2 regions of the Hoeflea sp. IMCC20628 genome follow, and region 2 is predicted to be linked to the other one. Evidence: predicted binding sites of a transcription regulator. Region 2 holds the regulator's gene; the other holds the start of a gene.

Region 1 (11,541 bases), 800 kb from region 2:
CGGATTTAAACAACTGCTGGTCGGCGGAACCGACTACCTGTCCGGATTGCCGGACATCGCCCATCCCGACGACCTTCAAGCGGTCGATTTTGTCTCCAATGCGATGATGACAGAGCCCGATATCTGGCGGTTTGAAAACTCACAAGGCGACGATGTGACGGTGCAAATGGAGAACACGCTTTCCATTGACAGCACGCCCGCCCTTCTCGAGGCGGTAAAGGCAGGCGCTGGCCTCGCGGTCCTACCCGACTACCTGGTCCACGATCAGTTGCTGGCAGGAAACCTGCAGGCCATCCTGCCCGGCTGGACCCTGCGGGACGGCGGCATCTACACCGTTTACCCGCCATCGCGCTTTCGCCCCGCAAAGGTGACGGCCTTTGTGGCAATGCTCATCCTCGCGGAAAAAGCACGCGTCAGTCGGTGATTGAGCCGCCCCGGAACTCAGACCTGGTCAAAAATCTCGCGAATGATCTTGCCGGCATTGCGCGCTTCGACCTCTGATTCGCGCACCAGCGTGTCAAAATGCTCGGTCAGCGCACTCACCTGCTTGCTGTCACGATAGACCAGATAGAACTGCCCGACATAAACCGCAGCCAGCAGCCGCCCGAAAATGGAAATCGGCGCAGAAAACACCTTTTTCGAATCGTAGAGATACAGCCTCAGCGAAGGATACAGCCGGGCGCAGCCATCTGCCATGAACTCGATCTGCTCGGCCCGGACATCGCGATCAAGCCCTTCCCAGTAGCCATGCCCCCGCGCCATCGACCTCACCTTGTCGATCGAGACGCAGATTTCATAGTCCGACCCCGGCGCACGCAGCCACTCGGTCGTCTCGTGCATGGCGCCGCGTGCCTGTTCCGGGGTCTTGTCGAGAAAAGCGGCATATTCCCATTCCAGCACCGCTTCGGTCTTCAGAATGTCGGGAAGCATCGCCGGCACATGCCGGATCTTGTGCCCGGCAGCTTCTTGGTGCCAGGCGATGATCTGCTCGTCCGCCGGTGTCCGCTGCGCCGTTTCCATGCGGAAATTCGCCGACAGCACCTCGGCCGCTGATTCGGGCCGGTCCGACAGGCCCAGCAGCCAGTCGGCGCTGACGCCAAGCGCCTGCGCGCATTCCGCCGCCAGATGCGCATTCGGCAGCCGAACCTCGTCGCTGGCCAGCAATTGCGCAATGGTCGAGCGATCGACCCCAGCCGCCCGCGCCAAAGCGCTGCGGCTCATCCCGTTGAGCGCCAGCCGGGCAGCCAACCGGGTGCGAAACAGCTCTGATCGTTCATTCTTGTGCATTGCTGCACTTTCACACGCTTGGTGTCTTTAATCAACAAACGCGCGTTTTTGCTGCAAAGATACAGAATTTCGGCGAGTTCACGAGCGGAGTAGAAAGGCCCTGTCGCAGCAATGCCCACAGGAGACACCATGGAAACGAAACTCAGAACCATCGCGAAAGCTCTCACCTGGCAGGTCATCGGCCTTGCGGTGACAGGCGCGCTGGCCTGGTTTCACACCGGCTCCGTGCTCACCGCCCTCAGTTTCGCGTTGACCACCGCCACCAGCGGCCTCGCGTTCTTTTTCGTTCACGAACGCCTCTGGGCGCGGGTGAGATGGGGCATCGGCGAGCGGCATGCGTGAGGGTGCTTGGGTTATCTGAGCTGCCTGTCTGAGCAAAACCGTCAGACGGCCGCATGTTGCATCGCGCTCCCTGACTGCCTCGGGCGGCGAACTGATTTTTTGCTGTAATATCAATCCAAACCAGCCTTCAAGCGCCTCCCTCCGGCAAGACCTAGGCCCCATGTTGCGCCGCAGAACCAGGTGTGTATGCTCCGCGCATAATCACAAAAGACGGAAACAGGGGAGGACAGCATGCTGGCCCAGGATACAGTGACGACTTGTGAAAAGCCGATCGAAAGCGCAGAGGACCTCTCGTCGATTGCCTTCGGTTTCATGGCTTCCAAAGCCCTGTTTGCAGGGCTCCACGTCGATCTTTTCTCGATGCTCGCGGATGGCCCCAAGTCGGCCGAGGAACTGGCCAGGGACGCCGATATCCCGATCAATCGTGTTGCCATTCTGACGACGGCGCTTGCCAGTGTTGGCCTGCTCACCATCGCAGATGACAGGAAAATCCGGAACTCTCCCGCGGCACAGAGCTTTCTGTCGAAGGAGTCGAAATATGATTTCGGCGATTACCTGCGCTATCAGATCGACCAGCAGATGTATCCCTTCCTGCTCCAGCTCAACGCCGTGATGAAAGGCGATTTATCCGAGGATGCGATTGCCTCCTACAAGCACTGGATGGCGGATGAAGAGCAGGCGTCGGTCTATTCCGAAAGCCAGCATGCCGGGTCGCTCGGGCCGGGTCGGACGCTTGCCCGGAAGGTGGATCTCAGCACTGCCGCCTCCCTGCTGGATGTCGGCGGCGGAACCGGCGCGATGACGATCAGCCTGTGCACGGAATACGAAAACCTGCACGCGACCATCATCGATTTCCCCAATGTGGCCGAGATCGGCTGGCGTTTCATCTCCGAGGCCGATCTGGTCGACCGCGTGCGCTACATTCCCGGCAACGCCATCGAGGTGCAGTGGCCGGGTAACCAGGACGCCATCCTGATGTCCTATCTGATGAGCGGCGTGCCGGGTGAAGACGTCGAGGGGCTTTTGCAGAAGGCATTCGAGGCGCTGTCGCCTGGCGGCAAACTGATCGTGCATGATTTCATGGTCGAAGAGGACCGGCGCGGCCCGGCCCTTGCAGCACTGTGGCAATTGCAGCACATGGCGTTCACGCCCGAAGCCCGCTCGCTCTCTGTCGGGTGGTTGACAGAAGCCGGCAAAAAGATCGGATTCGAGGTCAAAGACGTCGACAACCTGATTCCCGCGATGACCAAGCTGGTCGTCTTCGCAAAACCTTCTTGATCGGGTGATGCCATGTCGACATTCCGCCTGCACGAAGAACCGCTTCAAAAGGACTGGCTCGACGCCTATGGCCACCTGAACGAGGCCTATTACCAGGTCCCGTTCAGCAACGCGACCTGGAAGCTTCAGGACCACTTTGGCATCGGGACCGAGTATTTCGACAGGACCGGCTGCGCGCTCTACACGCTGGAAACGCATTTGCGGTATGTCGGCGAGGTGCGCGCGTCGGCAACCCTGTCGATTGAAACCGCCATACTGGGGGTGGACGCCAAGCGTCTGCATGTCGGGCACACCATGTGGTCCGGCGCACGCGAGTGCGCGACAGTCGAATGCATGCTGTTGCACTACGACACGCGCGTGGATGGCTCGGCTCTCTTCCCCCAGGACATTCGCGAAAATCTGCACAATGCGATCCTGAAGCCGACACCAGACTGGGTCGGACGAGCATTGCGCCGATTGGAATAGGGGTATCCATTCAGGGCCGGAAGCGAACCTTCGTCGAGAGGGACGTCAGCTAACGCGTTGTGCGATTGATATGACAACACTTTGGAGGCCGGGAGTACCCAATTGGCGAACGGCACGAACGGCCAATTTGTCCGCCATGCAATCATCCATCCATCATTGAGCACCAGCCGCTACAAGAAACTCTGCGGATCGATATCGACCTGCACCTGCACCGAGCCGCGCGCCTTCGGGCCTTGCGCCAGCATTTGCCGGATGAATCCCTGCATGTCCTTGCCGCGTTCGCCATGCACCAGCAGCCGAAAGCGGTAGCGGCCCCTGATCAACGCCAGCGGCGCCTCGGCCGGTCCGAGCACCATGATGCCCGTCCCTGTGGGCGCAGCCGCCCGCATCGCCCGTGCATGGGTTTCGGCCTCCGGCTTGGTGGCGGCCGAGATGATCACCGAGGCGAGCCGGCCGAACGGCGGAAGATGCGCGCGGCTGCGCTCGTCGGTTTCGCGCTCGTAAAAGGCTTCCGGATCGCCTGACGCCAAGGCCTGCATTACCGGATGTTGCGGTTGAAAGGTCTGGATCAGGCCGAGGCTTTTGTGGCCCGAGCGCCCGGCGCGTCCGGTCACCTGCGACAGCAGCTGATAGGTCCGTTCGGCAGCACGCGGATCGCCATTCGACAGGCCCAGATCGGCGTCAACCACACCGACCAGCGTCATCAGCGGAAAATTGTGCCCCTTGGCGACCAGTTGCGTACCGATGACGATATCAGCCTCGCCCTTGGCGATCGCCTCGAGCTCGATCCTGAGCCGCCGCGTGCCGCCGGCCATGTCTGACGACAGCACGATGGTGCGCGCATCGGGAAAATGCTTGTACGCCTCCTCGGCGATCCGCTCGATCCCCGGGCCGCAAGCGGCCAGATGATCCAGCGTGCCGCAGGACGGGCAGGCATTCGGAGTCGGTTCGGTGTGGCCGCAATGATGGCATTGCAACTGGCTGCGAAAACGGTGCTCGACCAGCCAGCTTGAACATTGCGGGCACTCGAAGCGGTGACCGCAGACCCGGCACAAGGTCAGCGGCGCATAGCCGCGCCGGTTCAAAAACAGCAGTGACTGTTCCTTGCGTTCCAGCGTCGCCGCCATCGCCTTGAGCAGCACCGGCGACAGGAACCCGCCCCGCGCCGGCCCGTGCTTGCGCATGTCGACCAGCTTCAGGTCAGGCAGCACCGCTTCGGCATAGCGGCTTGGCAGAACCAGATGCCGGTACCGGCCCTGTGCAGCATTGACGCGGGATTCGATCGACGGCGTCGCCGAAGCCAGAACAGCCGGGATGCCAGTGAGGCGGGCGCGCACCACCGCCATGTCGCGGGCATTGTAGAACACCCGTTCTTCCTGCTTGAAGGCCGGGTCGTGCTCCTCATCGACAATGATCAGCCCGAGATCGGCAAAGGGCAGGAACAGCGCCGAGCGGGCTCCAGCGACAACGCTGACATGCCCTTCGGCCGTCTGCCGCCAGACCTTTTCGCGCATCCTTGGCGCCAGTTCCGAATGCCATTCCGCCGGCCGCGCCCCGAAGCGCTGATGGAAGCGGTCGAGAAAGGCGCTGGTCAGCGCAATTTCCGGCAGCAGGATCAGCACCTGCCGGCCCTGCCGCACGGCTTCGGCAATTGCCTCGAAATAGACCTCGGTCTTGCCCGATCCGGTCACACCATCAAGCAGCGTCACATTGAAACCGCCTTCGGCCACCGACTTGCGCAATTCACCCGCAACCTCGGCCTGGCCCGGCTCCAGCGCTGCAGACTTGTAGTCGGGGTCCGGTGCGGCCACCACCGGCGGCGGCGGCAATCTCACCGGCTCGAACACTCCTTGCGCCGACAACCCGTCGATGACGCTCGCGGTCACGCCGGCGGCGTGCGCCAGCCCGCTGCGGGTCCAGGCCAGACCGTCGCCTGCCTGTTCGAGCACCCGTTGCCGCGCCACGGTCAACCGTTCCGGCCGTGTATCGGTCAGCCGCAACGCGTCGATCATCGGTTCGGGATCAAATGCTGCCGGCGCCCTCAGTGCCATCCGCGCCACCAGCCCGGGCGGCGACAAGGTGTAGGCCGCAACCCAGTCGATGAAGCGCCGCATCGGCTCGACAATCGGCGGGCAAACGAAAACCTGGACAATTTCGCGCAGCTTGTCCGGGTTGATCACATCCGCCTCGCCATCCCAGACAATGCCCGGCACCAGCCGCGGCCCGAGCGGCACCTGGACGATTTGCCCGGGGCTCGCATCGATGCCTTCCGGCAGCGCATAGGAATAGGCGCGCTCGGCCGGCATCGGAATCAGCACGGGAACAACCTTGCGCGGAAACAGTCCGCCTGAATTCTGTCGCGAATCTTTGATCATGTGAGGTGACCTTGCCCCCGCTTTGGTCTAAAGGAAACCCAGATTGATCAACAGCGCGCCGGTTCTGCCCGGCTATGCAGCTTGGGAGACTGAAATGAAATTCTTTGTCGACACCGCCGATGTTAATGAAATCCGCGAGCTCAACGATTTGGGCCTGATTGATGGCGTCACCACCAACCCCTCACTGATCATGAAATCCGGCCGTGACATTGTCGAAGTCACCAAGGAAATCTGTTCGATCGTTGACGGCCCGGTTTCTGCTGAAGTCACGGCCACCGAATATGACGCGATGATGAAGGAAGCCGCCGTTCTGGCCAAGATCGCCGACAACATCTGCATCAAGCTGCCTCTGACGCTCGAAGGCCTGAAGGCCTGTCGGGCGCTGACATCTGACGGCCACATGACCAATGTGACGCTGTGCTTTTCCGCCAACCAGGCGCTGCTGGCCGCCAAGGCCGGCGCCAGCTTCATCTCGCCCTTCATCGGCCGGCTCGACGACATGGCCATCGACGGCATGGAAGTGATTCGCGAGATCCGCCAGATCTACGACAATTACGGCTTTGACACCGAAATCCTCGCGGCCTCGATCCGCACCGTCAATCATGTCCGTGAAGCGGCCCTGATCGGCGCCGACGTGGCAACAATCCCCGCCTCCACCATCAAGGCGCTGGTCAAGCACCCGCTCACCGACAAGGGTCTGGAAGCATTTCTGGCCGACTGGAAGAAAACCGGCCAGTCCATCGCCTGATCAACGGCACCTGATCTCAAGAATTCAAACGGCCCGGTCTTTCCGGGCCGTTTTTGCATCCGGATACCGCTGAACAAATGAGGTCAGGATTAGGATTGGAGCCGGGATTCCGCGGGAGCGAAGGAGAGGGCCAGCCCTCAGTCCGCCTGGGTCCAGCCGGCAGGTGCTGGCTCGAAGGCCCGGTCCGGATTGGCCGCAAGGCCGTGGACGGTATGATATTCAAGCGCCCTGACGGCCTCGGCCGGATCGGAATCGAGATCCTCGGGCAGGATCGCCTCACCTACGGTGAACCGGAATGTATGGCACTTCTTGTTGAGAAGTTCATGGAACACGGTCATGTCCCTGAGTTCGGTCGAATGCTTCGACAGCCAGTAAAACAGCCCGGAATTCCGCGCCGAGATATTCACCGGAACGATCGGCAGGCCATGCCGCCGCGCCAGTGTCACCGCCGAAACCTTCCAGGGCCGTTCGGTCAGCTTGCCCGCATGCCAGAATGCAATTCGGCCTGACGGAAACAGCACCGTCGCCTTGCCGTCCTGAACCGCCTGATTGGTCAGTTGCAGGGTCTCGCGGGTCTTGTCGCGGCTTTTGTAGTCATCGCGCCATTCCACTGGAATAATGATCTCGTTCATACGCGGGCTCACCCGTACCGCATCACGATTGGCGAACATCACCATGTCGGGCCGATGTAGGCTGAGAAAATCGAACATCGCCACGCCATCGGCAATGCCGGTGGGGTGATTTGCTACGAGCAGGAATTTGCCTTGCTTTGGAATTCTGTCTTCGCGCCGGGACTGGATATCGAGCTGCAGCAAATCACTCATATGCTGGAAAGCCGCACGTCCGGATATCGGCGCGATAGCATCAGCCATCCGCACCGCAGCGCCATATTTCAAGGTGGCATAAATGAACGGTCGAATCATCGGCCATGCCGGATGGTTCACCAGCCGGCCGCCGCGTTCAGCGATCAGCTGGTCAATGATATGCCCGGGACGTCCGTGGGCAAGCACCTGCAAACGGTCTGAAATCTCCGCCACATACGCCATGGACTCGACCCCTCTGGATTCCGCGTTCGCCAGTTCTATGGCAACACAATGTGATGCCATGATGACATCGGCGAACGTCCTCGTTTACTCCGTGCTAAGCCTCTAATGCAATAGTCCTGTCATGGTTCCGCGAAGACGCGCGGCACCAGTCAACGGATTTATCATGCAGCAACCGCTTGTCATCGCCGCCCCGGATGTCGTCATCGAGCAGCAACACTGGCTCGCTCAGCTGATCGAAGAGCGGCGTTTGTCGCCAAAAACCGCAGATGCCTATGAACGCGATGTGCGCCAGTTTCTGGGTTTCTTGACCCGGCATCTGGCCGGTCCTCCCAAAATTTCCGATCTGGCGGATCTTCGCACGCTTGATCTGCGCGCCTTCATGGCCGAGCGGCGGCGAGAAGGTGCGGGTGCCAGAACACTGGGGCGCGGGCTTGCCGGCATCAGGTCCTTCCTGCGCCATCTCGAACGCAAGGGCATGGCCAACGCCGCCGGCGCCGCAGCGACCCGCTCGCCGCGCCAGCCCAAATCATTGCCCAAGCCGTTGAGCACGCGAGATGCCCTGCGCGTGGTCGACGCCGATCTGCAATTGTCGGACGAGCCTTGGGTCGCCGCCCGCACGGCAGCTGTTTTAACTTTGCTCTATGGCTGCGGCTTGCGCATTTCGGAAGCCTTGTCGCTGACCGTCAATGATCTGCCACACGATGGAGAAACGCTCAGAATCACCGGCAAGGGCGGCAAGACCCGGATTGTGCCGCTGTTACCCGCAGCGCGGGAGGCAATTACAGTCTACCGCAAACTCTGCCCGTTTACGCCAGATGCAGATGCACCGATGTTCCGCGGCGTTCGCGGCGGACCATTGCAGCCGGCCATCGTGCAGAAGGAAATGCGACGCCTGCGCGGCGCACTCGACCTGCCTGACAGCGCAACGCCGCACGCGCTGCGGCATTCTTTTGCAACCCACCTGCTGGCCGGCGGTGGCGATTTGCGGACCATTCAGGAATTGCTGGGCCACGCCAGCCTGTCGACCACCCAAGTCTATACCGGCGTTGATTCGAGGCGCCTGATCGAGATTTACGACCGCGCCCATCCCCGCGCCTGAAATTCTTTGTTGTGCGCCGCCCAATTGTCGCTGTCCTGCGACGATTTCTGCATCAAAATCATCCTGCAACCGGCTGCATAATGCGGGCCGGGCGGTCATGTTAACGCGGCATTAACCATGCAAGGAATCGCCAACCGGAATTAACCGGATGGTCGGGCTTGAGAGGTTAGAGTTGCTGTGCAAATCACAACGAACGGCCGAGTCGATGCACCACCAGATACCCTTCTCCCAGTTTCGGACCACCTGCGCCCGACTTCCGGGCGTGATGTTCTACCTGGCCGCATCCTTGCCATTCATGCTGCTGATCCTGCTCGCTGTCGGGCTTGTCTTTAGCATTACCAAGGCTGGCGCCACCGAAAGTGCCACTTGTGACGGAAAAAGCCTGGTCACCGCGCTGGCTCTCTCCGCACCCGGCAAGCTTGCCGAAGCCCGGGCCGAAGCCGCGGCAACCAAATACGGATCCGGGTTTTTGTGGAAGGTCGAAAAACCCGGGATCGACACTTCCTGGCTGTTTGGCACAATGCATGTCACCGATCCACGGGTGACACAGTTGCCCGACGCCGCCCAGATAGCCTTTGATGCAGCCGGGACCGTGGTCATCGAAACCGTCGATATTCTCGATCCGGTCAAGGCCCAGGCGGCACTTCTGTCAAAACCGGAACTGACCATGTTCACCGACGGCAGCACGCTGACGTCATTGCTAAGCGAAGATGATGCCAAGTTGGTCGAGGCTGAACTGTCCCGCCGCGGTATTCCGCTGGCGCTGGTCTCGCGCATGAAACCATGGATGATTGCCGGTCTGGTGGCATTGCCGCCCTGCGAGCTGGCGCGCAAATCCGCCGGCGCTGAATTCCTCGACATCAAGATCGCCAACACCGCCAAAGCCGCTGGCAAGCCAGTGCTCGGGCTGGAAAGCATCGGCGAGCAAATGGCGGCGATGGCCGATCTGCCGATGGAATTTCACATCCGCGGCCTGGTCGAAACCATCAAGCTCGCCGACTTGATGCCTGACATCATGGCGACCATGACCGAACTATACCTCCAGGGCGAGATTGCGCTGATCATGCCGGTGATCATGGCCTCCGGACCGGATGGTACGGAAGAAGATATTGACGGCTATGCCGAGTTTGAGGAGCGCATCGTGCGCATGCGCAATCATGTCATGGCCGAGCGCGCAGCTCCGATCCTCGAACAGGGCGATGTTTTCATCGCCGTAGGAGCGCTGCACCTGCCCGGCGACGAGGGACTGGTCTCGCTGCTCGAGACCGCCGGTTACACGGTCAGTTCCGTTCAGTAACAAACTGTGACGGCCGGCGCACCGCGCCCGCCGGAACCTATCTCCCTGTCATGGCGTTCTTGCCCTGTGATAGACAAAGGAGATGTCAAATGGTTGAATACAACCCCCGTCCCGTCGACCCGAGCCGCCCCGGCGAGCGCATCCACGAAACAACTGTCGTACGATCAAGCAACAACAATGGCGTGATCGCCGCGATCATCCTGTTCATTGTGTTGGCCATCGGAGCCTTCGCCTATTTTTCCACCGATGATGCCCGGATGGAAAGCACCACCACCCCGGCTCCCGCAGTCAGCGAGCAGGTGGCACCTGATCCCGATGCAGCGCAGCCTGTCCCGGCACCGGATGCACCGGTCGAAATTGCGCCAGCAGCCCCTGCTGCCAATGACGCTGCCCCGGCTCCCGCAGTCAATCCGTAAAGCTAACCCGTTACGCACAAAATGGCTTCCCCAACCGCCCGGTTCTGCCGGGCGGTTTTGTGTGCGCTGTGCAAAGCTGAGGGCCGGATGGGATTCAGCGAAGGCGCGACAGCGCCGTTGCAACAATGAGTTTGTGAAACGGCATGATCACCGCCAGATAGATGCGGCCAAACCGGTTGTGGCGTTTGACCAGCGTCATCAACCGCACGGCGGTTCTGCCTGCCGGTTGGGAACGGGTCGACACGACAATGCGGAAATCCAGATGACGGTCGTCAAAGCCGAGAATGATCTCGCAGGCACTGTTGCTGATGATCGGAAACATGCCGATGCGCTGGCTTGCGTGAGCTGCGGCATCCGGATCGCCCTTAAGGCCAAACGGGCGGACGACGAGATTTCGCAGCACCATCAGCGGCGCCACCCATGACGGCAAGCGCCCGAATGCCTGGCGGGCTGCCGCCTCGGCGTGCAGATTGTCGTCTTTGCTCAGCGCCTCGAAGCAATCAGCCCAATCCGCACCCGGCAAGGCCGGATGCGGCAGGGAAATCTCGATCTCACGAGCCTTCATCACGCCTGCAATTTCCGCAGCAGGAACACCGGATTACATGTGCAGCGGCTTAAAGAACGTCGCCAGCGCTGCCTCTTTCACCGCTTCCGACATGGTCGGATGCGCATGGCAGGTACGGCCGAGATCTTCCGAAGATCCGCCGAATTCCATCAGCACGGCGGCCTCATGGATCATCTCGCCGGCGCCGAAGCCGATGATGTGGACACCCAGCACCCGGTCGGTTTCAGCGTCCGCCAGCACTTTGACGAAGCCGTCCAAAGCGAGCATTGCCCGCGCCCGGCCATTGGCCGAAAACGGGAACTTGCCGGACTTGTATTTGATGCCTTCGGCCTTGAGCTCTTCTTCGGTCTTGCCCACGGCTGCCACTTCCGGCTGCGTGTAGACCACGCCGGGGATGACGTCGTAATTCACGTGGCCCGCCTGACCGGCCATGATTTCGGCCAGCGCGACGCCCTCGTCCTCGGCCTTGTGTGCCAGCATCGGGCCGACGATCACGTCACCGATGGCATACACGCCGGGAACATTGGTCTGGTAATGATGATCGGTGCGAACCCGTCCGCGCTCGTCCAGCACCACGCCGGCATCTTCAAGCCCCAGGTCTTCGGTGAAAGGCTTACGGCCGG
Region 2 (11,541 bases):
CTGCCTATGGCCTGGTCTCCGATCCTGAACTGGCCAAGACCCAGGAAATGATCAAGAACCGCACCCCGATGGCTGCGCTCAACTAAACCCTTTGACGCCTAAAGGGGCGGCGCGTTCAGCGCCGCCCCTTTCCTCGCAAGCAGGGCGAACCGACATGACACCCAGTGTTCTCATTCTCATCGTGCTTGGATTGGCCGTTGCTGGCTATGTCCTTGGCCGGCAACGTGCGCTGAAGTCTGCTGCGCGCGATGGCACGAAACTGCATTCCCTGCCGGGATATTATGGCCAGTCTGTCGCCCTGTTTCTGGCCGTACCCGCGCTTTTCCTGCTGGGTGCGTGGCTGTTTTTGCAGCCGGTTCTCATCGAGAGCAGCATCAGTGGTAAAATTCCTGACAGCGCCATCCCCGATGGCGGTGCCAAAAGTCTGGTCATGGTCGATGTGCGCCGCATAGCAGGCGGACTGAGCGATATCATTGCCGAAGGCGAGATGTCGGAAGATGATCTCGCCCTGATGCGGGCTGATGTCACCGATGTTCGCGCGCGGCTTGCCACGGTCGGCGTGGCGCTCGGCTCTGATGTGTCGCCGGCTGTATTCGAGGTGGCCAAGGACTATCGAGATATCGAACTTGCCGCCGATTTCGTCCGCAACATTGCAGTTCTCGTCGTGGCGCTCGGCTTCGGTTACTGGGCCTGGGCGCGGATCCAGCCGAAATTGCGGGCGCGCAATATCAGCGAGACCTTCGTCAAGGCGCTGTTGATGGGATCGTCGCTGGTCGCGATTCTGACCACCGTCGGCATTGTCGGCTCGCTGCTGTTTGAATCCATCGAATTCTTCAAAATGTATCCCGCCGAGGATTTCTTCCTGTCGACAACCTGGAACCCGCAATTTCGCGGCGGATCCGATCTTGGTTTTCTGCCGCTGCTCTGGGGCACTCTTTATGTCTCGTTTGTCGCTCTGGTGTTTGCGGTTCCGATTGGCCTGATGATCGCCATCTACCTGGCCGAATATGCCGGCCCTACGCTGCGCAGTTTCGCCAAGCCCGCCATCGAGGTTCTGGCCGGGATCCCCACCATCGTTTACGGTCTCTTCGCGCTGATCACGGTGGGACCGTTCCTGCGCGACTGGATATCTCAGCCGTTCGGTCTGGGAACCTCGTCCTCATCGGTGATGACGGCCGGTCTGGTCATGGGCATCATGCTGATCCCGTTCATTTCCTCGCTGTCGGACGACATCATCAATGCCGTGCCGCAGGCGATGCGCGATGGCTCCTACGGTTTGGGCGCGACAAAGTCGGAAACCATCAAGCAGGTGATCCTGCCTGCAGCGCTTCCGGGCATTGTCGGCGCCTTTCTTCTCGCCGCCAGTCGCGCCATTGGGGAAACCATGATCGTTGTCATGGGGGCAGGCGCCTCGGCGCGGCTCGATCTCAATCCGTTCGAAGCCATGACCACGATCACCGTCAAGATTGTCAGCCAGCTCACCGGCGATACCGAATTTGCCAGTCCGGAAACGCTGGTCGCCTTCGCGCTCGGCCTGACGCTGTTTGTCTTCACCCTCTGCCTGAACATTCTGGCGCTTTATATCGTGCGCACATACCGGGAGCAGTACGAATGACCGAAGTCACAGCCAATACCGCCGTGACCGCCGGCGGCGTCAAGAGCGGATCGCTTTTCGAAGTTGGCGCTCGGACCCGCAAACGCCACAGGACAGAACGTCGTTTCCGGCTGATGGGTCTGGCGGCTGTCGTCTTCGGCCTGCTGGCGCTGGTCGGCCTGATGACCTCCATCCTGTCGAACGGGCTGTCGTCGTTCCGTCAGACCTATGTGACGATGGATGTCTATCTCGATCCTGCCAAGCTGGATAAAAAGGGAAACCTCGATCCGGCGGATATCCAGAAGATAACCACATTCACCATCCAGCCACTCATCCAGGCGTCGCTGAAGACCATGATGCAGGAGCGTGGCATTGCTGTCGAAGGGGTTGATGCCAAACAGGCATTCGAGCTCATTTCCAAGGAAGCGCCTGCGCAACTGCGCCATTTCGTGCTCAATGATCCGACGCAGATCGGCAAGACTGTCTCCTTCGACATGCTCGCGTCAGGCCGCATTGATGGCTACTACAAGGGCCGCGTGACGATGGACTCCGCGGCGCTCGACCGCAATATCTCGCCCGGACAATTGCAACTGGCTGACAAGCTGAAACAGGCAGGCATTCTGGAGGCCCGCTTCAACTGGTCGTTTTTCACTGCACCCGATGCCTCCGACACACGGCCGGAAGCTGCCGGTCTGGGCGTCGCCATTATCGGCTCGGCCTACATGATGCTGATCGTGCTGGTGCTGGCGCTGCCGATTGGCGTCGCGGCTTCGATCTATCTTGAGGAATTTGCCCCGCAAAATCGCTGGACCGACCTCATCGAGGTCAACATCGCGAATCTGGCCGCGGTTCCCTCCATTGTCTTCGGCATTCTCGGCCTGGCGATCTTCATCAATTTTGTCGGCTTGCCGCAATCTGCGCCGGTTGTCGGCGGTCTTGTGCTGACACTGATGACGCTGCCGACCATCATCATAGCCACCCGCGCGGCGCTAAAGGCTGTGCCGCCATCGATCAATGATGCTGCTCTCGGCATAGGTGCCTCGAAAATGCAGGCAATCTTTCACCACGTCCTGCCGCTCGCAGCACCGGGCATTCTCACCGGCACGATCCTCGGGCTTGCCCAGGCGCTGGGTGAAACGGCACCTCTGTTGCTGATCGGCATGGTGGCCTTCGTGCGCGAATATCCCGGAGCGCCGCCGGAGGGATTCTTTGATCCGGCATCGGCGCTCCCGGTTCAGGTCTACAACTGGACCCAGCGTGGCGATCCGGCCTTTGTCGAGAGGGCATCGGGCGCCATTATTGTGCTGCTGGTGTTTCTCCTGATCATGAACGCCATAGCCATTCTGCTGCGCCGCCGCTTTGAGCGCCGCTGGTAGATGCAAAAGATGCAATCGCACAAACGACCACGCCCTGAGTATACTGGAATTGTTGAAGGGAAGACGGAGATGAACATCATGTCGGAAGCGGCTACGGAAAGAGCGGTCAACGCATCGGTTGATCAGTTCGAGATCAAGATGCGCGGCACCGATGTCTGCGTCTACTACGGTGAGAAACAGGCGCTGTTTGACGTCAATCTGGAGGTTCGCAAGAACAGCGTCACCGCGCTGATCGGCCCGTCCGGCTGCGGCAAGTCGACATTTCTGCGCTGCCTGAACCGGATGAACGACACCATCGACATCTGCCGGATCACCGGCGAGATCACCTTCGACGGCGAGAACATCTACGCACCGATGATTGATGTCGTCGAGCTGCGCGCCCGCGTCGGCATGGTGTTTCAAAAGCCCAATCCGTTCCCCAAATCGATCTATGAAAACGTCGTCTATGGACCGCGCATTCATGGCCAGGTCTCCACCCGCGCCGAGATGGACGAGATCGTCGAGCGCAGCCTGATCAAGGCCGGCCTGTTCAACGAGGTCAAGGACCGTCTGCACGAGCCCGGAACAGGCCTGTCCGGCGGCCAGCAGCAACGGCTTTGCATCGCCCGCGCCATCGCCGTTAGCCCCGAAGTGATCCTGATGGACGAGCCCTGTTCGGCGCTTGACCCGATCGCCACGGCCAAGGTCGAGGAGCTGATCGACGAATTGCGCGAGAACTACACCATCGTCATCGTCACCCACTCGATGCAGCAGGCGGCCCGTGTGTCGCAACGCACGGCGATGTTCCACCTGGGTAAGCTCGTCGAGGAAGGCCCGACCGACAAGATGTTCACCAATCCGGACACAAAGCTGACCCAGGATTACATCACCGGCCGCTTCGGCTAATGCGCCCGCCACGCGCATCACGAATACAGAATTGAAGGATCACAAAATGCCCGAAGCTCATACCGTCACAGCCTATGATGACGAACTCCGCTTCCTCGTGCGCCGCTTGTCGGAAATGGGCGGCATCGCCGAGCGCATGGTCGCCGACGCGGTCGCGGCGCTCGTCAACGCCGACACGGCGTCCGCGCAGCGGGTCATCTCCGAAGACTTGCTGCTCGATGAGGGCGAACGCGAGATTTACGACAAGGCGGTTCTGATCATCGCCAAGCGCCAGCCGATGGCGTCGGATCTGCGCGAAATCATCGGCTCGATCCGCATCGCGTCGGACCTCGAGCGCGTCGGTGATCTGGGTAAGAACATCGCCAAGCGGGTGATCGCCGTCCACACCATGGCGCAGCCGCGCAAGCTGGTGCGCGGACTCGAGCATCTGGCCGAACTGGCCCTGACCCAGCTCAAGGAGGTGCTCGACGCCTTTGCCACACGCTCGCCGGAGCTCGCACACACCATTCGCGAGCGTGACGAGGAGATTGACGCGATCTACACCTCGCTGTTCCGCGAATTGCTGACTTACATGATGGAAGACCCGCGCAACATCACTGCCTGCACCCATCTGCTGTTCTGTGCCAAGAACATCGAGCGCATTGGCGATCACGCCACCAACATTGCCGAAACGGTCTATTACGTTGCCACCGGCGAGCAACTGTCCGCTGACCGCCCCAAGGACGATGACACCGCCAGCATGATCGTATCCGATCCGGGTTCGGCGTGACAATGCGGGGAGTTTACAGATCATGGCGATAAGCCCGCGCATTACAGTGGTTGAGGACGAGGAAGCACTCTCGGTGCTGCTTCGCTACAACCTGGAAGCAGAAGGCTACGACGTCGACACCGTTCTCCGCGGCGACGAGGCCGAGATCCGGCTGCAGGAACGTGTCCCGGATCTGCTGATCCTGGATTGGATGCTGCCCGGTATTTCCGGCATCGAATTGTGCCGGCGCCTGCGCGCACGGCCTGAAACCGAACGCTTGCCGATCATCATGCTGACGGCGCGCGGCGAGGAAAGTGAAAGGGTTCGCGGGCTCGCAACGGGTGCCGACGATTATGTTGTCAAACCGTTCTCCACGCCAGAATTGCTGGCCCGGGTCAGGGCGATGTTGCGCCGTGCAAGGCCGGAAAGCATTTCCACACTGCTCAAGGTTGGCGACATCGAGCTGGACCGGGAAACGCACCGGGTGCGCCGCCGCGGCCGCGACGTCAAGCTGGGGCCGACCGAGTTCAAGCTTCTTGAATATCTGATGAGCTCACCCGGCCGGGTTTACTCGCGGGCGCAACTGCTCGATGGCGTCTGGGGTCACGATGTCTATGTCGATGAACGAACCGTCGATGTGCATGTCGGCAGGTTGCGCAAGGCGGTCAATCTGTCGGGTATGCGCGACACCATCCGCACCGTGCGTGGCGCCGGCTATTCGATCGAGAGCTGACCGGGGACCTCAGGGGATGGTGACAGTCAACGTTTCGGCCGTGAGTTCACTGCCGAGCTCGACACTCCGGTCCTGCTTGTCGATGACGCAGATGTAGCTCACAAAGGCGTCGCCGCCTTTGGCCTTGCCGGTCACCACAGCGAGACCGAAGCTTTCGCTGCCGAAAGGATCGACGGCGGCCTTGCCGTCGTCGAGCATAGGCGCGGCCGCCTCAAGGCATTTGCTGCGCACCTCGGCGGCAAATTCAGCCCAGGCGTCATCCGAGGAGGCTGCGGCAGGTGCGATGGACATCGGCAAAAGCAGAAGTGCAGTCATCAAATGGCGCATCGGCCGATCCTCTTTGCCTGATTTTGAGTGTGTCGCGACCGACAACTTACATTGATTGCGGTCTCCGCGTCACCATCCATGATCTCAACCGTCACGGCCACACGAGCGCAAAAAAAAGCCCGGATTGATGGATCCGGGCTTTGCTGTCTTCAATCGAAATTGGTTCAGCGGGCGCGCTTGCGCTCGCTGGACGGCTGGAACGCCAGTTTGGCGTGGTAGCCGCAATAGGGAGACGCCTCGCCTGAATCATTGCCGCAGAAATGAAAGCCCTCTTGCAGAGGATCGCCAAGTGGCCATTTGCAGGTCCGCTCTGAAAGCTCGATCAGCGTAAGGCGCCGTGAAATAGGCACCACAACGTCATCGACCGGCCGCGTATCGATGTTCTCCACGGCTACGACGTCGAGATCATCTTTCAAAGCTGCGCCGCCGCTTGAACGGCTGACGGTGCGTGTTGTCTGTGTCGCCGTGCGTCCGGCATAATTCGGTGCGCGCGGTGCTGCGGTTGTGCGTTTGGTCCGCACGGCCGCCTGACCGCCGCTTTTGGCTCTGCCGGGAAGGTTGAGGCGATGCACCTTGCCGATCACAGCATTGCGGCTGACGCCGCCCAACTGTGCCGCAATCTGACTGGCGCTCAGCCCGTCTGCCCAGAGTTTCTTGAGTCTTTCAACCCGATCATCAGTCCAGTTCATGCCTTGGTCTCCGTTTATCCCGTGTTCCGGGATGGCAGAATCCCTCACCGCCGCTCCGGATGACCGGAGCTCAAGCGCTCGGTTACTGTGAGGTGAATAGTGTCCGCCGCGAACGTCTAATTCATAAATTCAACTTAGTGGTTGCATGACTCTATGACAAGAGTCAGGCGAATCATGCCGATTCCTTTTTTCGGTTTTCCCCAACTTACAGGTTGAGACTGGCTGAAGGCCGTGCCGCACTTCCAGACAGCCATCCCGATATGCTCCCGCATAAGATAAAGTGCAAACCGGCGCTGGACCAGGCGCACAGCTTGTCTCATTGACAGTCCATACCGAAATGTAAATAGTGCCCACGCCGCCCCGGAATGGGCGGCATTTTTGGTTTTCCGGCACTGGGTGACTGGGCGGAACGCAACAACCTCCGCCAAGCTTCGGTCAATGCACCGATGCCCGGTGTCCAATGGGAGATGAGCGCCATGGCTGATGTCAAGCCGCTTTATGATACTTACAATCGCGTTCCCTTGGTCTTTGAACGCGGGCATGGCGTGTGGCTGGAGACGAACACTGGCGAACGCTATCTCGATTTTGCCGCCGGCATCGCGGTCAATTCGCTCGGCCATACCCATCCGCATCTTGTCGAAGCGCTGAAAGCGCAGGCCGACAAATTGTGGCATCTCTCCAACGTCCATGAAATTCCGGGTCAGACCCGGATGGCCGAACGGCTCACCGAGGTGACTTTCGCCGACAAGGTGTTCTTTACCAATTCGGGTGCAGAAGCGCTCGAATGCGCCATCAAGACCGCGCGCCGGCATTTCTATGTCAACGGCCAGCCGGAGCGCTACCGCATCATCACCATGGAAGGTGCGTTTCACGGCCGGACGCTGGCAACCATCGCGGCCGGCGGCCAGGCCAAATATCTTGAGGGTTTTGGTCCCAAGGTCGAGGGCTTCGATCAGGTGCCGTTCGATGATCTTGAAGCCATCAAGGCGGCCATCACTGAAAACACTGCAGCCATTCTTGTTGAGCCGGTACAGGGCGAGGGCGGCGTCCGGCCGCTGTCCAACGAAACCCTGCGGGCGCTGCGCGATCTGTGCGACGAGCAGGGAATCCTGCTGGTTCTGGATGAGGTCCAGTCCGGTGTCGGGCGGACCGGCAAGCTGTTTGCCCATGAATGGGCCGGGATCGAACCCGACATCATGGCGATTGCCAAAGGCATCGGCGGCGGCTTCCCGTTTGGTGCCTGTCTAGCCACGGCAGATGCTGCTGACGGCATGACGCTGGGCACCCATGGCACCACCTATGGCGGCAATCCGCTTGCCATGGCAGTTGGCAACGCTGTGCTGGATGTCATTCTGGAAGAGAATTTCCTGCCGCATGTCAACGATATCGCGCTGGTGTTGCGGCAAGGACTTGCCTCACTCAAGGATCGCTATCCTGATCTGATCACGGGCGTTCGCGGGGCAGGCCTGTTGCTCGGCATTCAATGCGCCAAATCCAATGCCGATCTTGTCTTGGCCATGCGCAATGAAAATCTGCTGGCCGTCCCGGCTGGTGACAATGTTGTCCGTTTGCTTCCGCCTTTGATTGTGACCGCCGAAGAAGCCCGTGAAGCCCTCTCCAGAATAGAGGCGGCGCTCGATATGCTGTCTCACAAATCCTCTTAACCGGACTGGATCCCATGACGCAGACCAAATCCGACGGAACTCGCCATTTTCTTGATCTCGCAGCTGTCAGCTCTGCCGATCTGCGCGCCATGCTTGATGCGGCGCGATCAGCCAAGACAACCACCGAGGTTGACCGTCCGCTAGCTGGCAAGATGCTGGCGATGATTTTTGAAAAGCCGTCGACGCGCACCCGGGTGTCATTTGACGTCGGCATGCGCCAACTCGGCGGCGAAACCCTGTTCCTGTCGGGAACCGAGATGCAGCTTGGCCGCGCCGAAACCATTGCCGACACGGCCAAAGTCCTGTCGCGCTATGTCGACATGATCATGATCCGCACGCTTGACCATTCCCGCATGCTGGAACTGGCCGAGCACGCCACCGTGCCGGTTATCAACGCGCTGACCGATGACACCCATCCCTGCCAGATCATGGCTGACATCCTCACTTTCGAGGAACATCGTGGCCCGGTGAAGGGAAAGACGCTGGCCTGGACCGGTGATGGCAACAATGTGCTTCATTCGCTGATCGAAGGTGCGGGGCAATTCGGCTACCGCATGCAGATTGCAACCCCGGCCGGATCCGGGCCCGAAATGAAATATGTCGACTATGCCCGCAAGCTTGGTGCCGAAATCGACATCAGCACCGATCCGGACCGCGCCATCAAGGGGGCCGACTGCGTCATCACCGACACCTGGGTGTCTATGAACCAGGAACACAAGGCCCGCGGCCACAATGTTTTCCTGCCCTATCAGGTCAATGAGGATTTGATGGCCAAGGCCAATCCGGATGCCCTGTTCATGCATTGCCTGCCTGCCCACCGTGGTGAGGAAGTCACGGACGGGGTGATGGATGGACCGCAATCGGTGGTGTTTGACGAAGCCGAAAACCGGCTTCATGCGCAAAAGGCGGTGATGCGCTGGTGCATGGGCGTTTTGTAGCGCCTCTGGCACTGTCGCCGGTCAGTACCTATATGCGCTGTTGGTAATTTGGACGCGGATCATGCCTGGCCGACCCGAGGCAGGACGCGCCATGCTCAACACTCGGGAATGATGATGGAAACCGATATCCAAACCCTCGGCGAGCCTGGCTTCGCCGGAGATGACAAAGTTCTGCCCTTCGATGTGGATGGCCTGGATGTGCGCGGACGCACCGTTCAGCTTGGGCCGATGATCGACACGATCCTCGCGCGGCATTCCTATCCGGAGCCGGTGGCACGGCTGCTTGCCGAAGCCATCGCCCTGACGGTGCTGCTCGGAACGTCGCTCAAGTTTGAAGGCAAGCTGATCGTCCAGACCAAGGGCGACGGGCCTGTGGATCTCCTCGTGGCGGACTTCTCCACGCCGGGAAACCTGCGTGCCTATGCTCGCTTTGACGAAGAGCGCCTTGCTGCCGCGCAGGCTGCCGGAACCACGAGCCCTGCCGAACTGCTCGGCACCGGTGTGCTGGCCTTCACCATTGACCAGGGCGAGTACATGCAGCGCTATCAGGGCATCGTCGAAATGAAGGGCGAAACGCTGGAAGCCATGGCGGAAACCTATTTCCGTCAGTCCGAGCAGATCCCGACACTCGTCCGGCTGGCCGTTGCCGAACTGTTTGATCGCGACAGCGACGGCAACCCGCGCCAGAGTTGGCGCGCCGGTGGAATCGTGGTGCAGTTCCTGCCCCAGTCACCCGACCGGATGCGGCATCCCGACCTTCCAGGTGGTGATGCGCCGGAGGGTGTCGAAGAGCTGCTTCACAATGATGATGACGGCTGGGCCGAAGCCAAGGCGCTTGTCAGTACCGTGCAGCCGGGTGAATTGACGGATCCGGAAGTGGGCGCCGAACGTCTGCTCTACCGGCTGTTTCATGAGCGTGGCGCCAAGGTCTATCCGCCTGTGCCGGTGTTTGACCGCTGCAGTTGCTCCCGCGAGCGGCTGGGCGAGGTTCTGCGCGGCTTTACCGCCGAGGAAATCTCCAACAGCGTTGAAGATGGTGAAATCACGGTGCAATGCGAGTTCTGCTCGACAGCCTACCGTTTCGATCCGTCCGAGTTTGGCGGCTGATCCTGACTTTGCCGTAACATGACAAAACTTTAATTTGCCATGTTGCGGCATTGCGTTACCTGTTCAAGGTCAACGGAGGAGATCCATGCTCGACAGGCCCCTGCCCGAAAGGACAGAGACGCGTACAAACCTGCCAACCGATGCTGACGCCAAAAAAACGGCGTCTGCCCGTTCCGGGGTCTTGCGGCCTGTGGCGCAGTTCGCGCTGATGGCGCTGGTTCTGGCCGGCGGCTGGGTGGTGATGGAACGCATGGCTGCGTCCAAGCCGGAGCGCTCGCCGCGCGAATTCACCCCTCTGGTCTACACCGTCGACACAATGCCCGCCGCGCGCGCCGACAATCGTCCCGATATAAGGCTTTATGGCCAGGTTGATGCCGGTCGCAATGTCGAATTGCGCACGGCAGTCAGCGGCGACGTGGTCGAGATACATCCGGATCTGGTGGCTGGCCGTCGCGTCGCCAAGGGCACGGTTTTGCTGCGTGTCGATGCTTTTGCCTATGAAGGCGCCTTGCTTGAAGCCCGCACCAATCTTGCCTCTGTCCGCGGCGCCATCGCCGAGATTGACGCGCGGCTCGCCGCCGAGCGGGAGCAACTGGAGGCGGCCGACGCGCAACTGCAACTGGGCAGCGCCGATCTCGAACGCGCGCTGTCGCTGGCCGGCTCCGGCGCCCTGACCGACAAGGAAGTGGATGCGCGGCGGCTGATCCTGTCTCAACGCGAACAGGCTTCAGGTCAGCGCCGCAGCAATATCCTCATCGCCGAAGCGCAGCGCACTCAGCAGGAAGCAAATGCCGAGCGGCTGGAATGGAAAGTCCGCGAAGCTGAGCGCAAGTTGGCTGACACAGCGCTTGTAGCGCCGTTTGATGGCATCATTTCCGAAGAGTCGGTCGAGACTGGCCGGTCGGTGAACGCCAACGAAGCTCTGGTTTCGATCTATGATGATACAGCGCTCGATGTGCGCTTCACCCTGACCAATGCCCAGTATGGCCGCATGGCGACCGATGCCGATCCGCTGATCGGCCGCGAGGTCAAGGTCAGCTGGAGTGTCGGCGGCACCGATTACACATGGCCGGCACTTATTGACCGTATCGGCGCGCGGGTCACGGCCGAGCGCGGTGGTGTCGAGGTTTTTGCCCGCATCGCTGAAGCCGACAATCCGGTGAAACTGCGCCCCGGCGCCTTTGTCTCGCTGGTGGTGCCTGACCGCATCTGGCCGCAAACCTTTCGCCTGCCCGAAACCGCGCTGCGCAATTCCGACCACGTCTTCATCGTGGTGGACGGCAAATTGTTGCGCCGCGAGGTCCGGCTGATTGCCTGGGACGGCGAAGATGCCATCCTCGATGGCGAGCTTGAGGACGGCGACATCGTGCTGGTCACACGGCTGACCGAAGCGACCGAGGGCGTGCGCGTGCGTGAACCGTCCGCAGGCAGCCCACCAACTGCGCCATCGCCCGAAGCGGAAACGGACAGCGACCAATGA

The links. The regulator PhoB, encoded in region 2, activates phosphate uptake and scavenging genes when phosphate is short. The targets are predictions, from matches to a motif close to TGTCATNNANCTGTCAT.
Region 1: IMCC20628_RS21750 (1-acyl-sn-glycerol-3-phosphate acyltransferase) is a predicted target of PhoB. The motif match lies at 7,592-7,608, and genes of this name have one in related genera.

The regions. Positions count from the first base shown of each region.
Region 1 is NZ_CP011479.1:4,633,526-4,645,066, reverse strand. Features, by position in the region: gene IMCC20628_RS21785 (LysR family transcriptional regulator) at 1-424, shown strand, start outside; gene IMCC20628_RS21780 (helix-turn-helix transcriptional regulator) at 442-1,287, opposite strand; gene IMCC20628_RS21775 (DUF2061 domain-containing protein) at 1,417-1,629, shown strand; gene IMCC20628_RS21770 (methyltransferase) at 1,861-2,907, shown strand; gene IMCC20628_RS21765 (thioesterase family protein) at 2,920-3,372, shown strand; gene IMCC20628_RS21760 (primosomal protein N') at 3,543-5,747, opposite strand; gene fsa (fructose-6-phosphate aldolase) at 5,842-6,495, shown strand; gene IMCC20628_RS21750 (1-acyl-sn-glycerol-3-phosphate acyltransferase) at 6,633-7,541, opposite strand; gene IMCC20628_RS21745 (tyrosine recombinase XerC) at 7,705-8,640, shown strand; gene IMCC20628_RS21740 (TraB/GumN family protein) at 8,846-9,937, shown strand; gene IMCC20628_RS21735 (hypothetical protein) at 10,027-10,353, shown strand; gene IMCC20628_RS21730 (DUF2867 domain-containing protein) at 10,448-10,918, opposite strand; gene lpdA (dihydrolipoyl dehydrogenase) at 10,952-11,541, opposite strand, start outside.
Region 2 is NZ_CP011479.1:3,830,152-3,841,692, reverse strand. Features, by position in the region: gene IMCC20628_RS18050 (substrate-binding domain-containing protein) at 1-86, shown strand, start outside; gene pstC (phosphate ABC transporter permease subunit PstC) at 155-1,615, shown strand; gene pstA (phosphate ABC transporter permease PstA) at 1,612-2,970, shown strand; gene pstB (phosphate ABC transporter ATP-binding protein PstB) at 3,040-3,855, shown strand; gene phoU (phosphate signaling complex protein PhoU) at 3,902-4,624, shown strand; gene phoB (phosphate regulon transcriptional regulator PhoB) at 4,653-5,336, shown strand; gene IMCC20628_RS18020 (hypothetical protein) at 5,346-5,663, opposite strand; gene IMCC20628_RS18015 (GcrA family cell cycle regulator) at 5,828-6,352, opposite strand; gene IMCC20628_RS18010 (aspartate aminotransferase family protein) at 6,829-8,016, shown strand; gene argF (ornithine carbamoyltransferase) at 8,031-8,954, shown strand; gene IMCC20628_RS18000 (Hsp33 family molecular chaperone) at 9,069-10,061, shown strand; gene IMCC20628_RS17995 (efflux RND transporter periplasmic adaptor subunit) at 10,147-11,541, shown strand; gene IMCC20628_RS17990 (efflux RND transporter permease subunit) at 11,538-11,541, shown strand, end outside.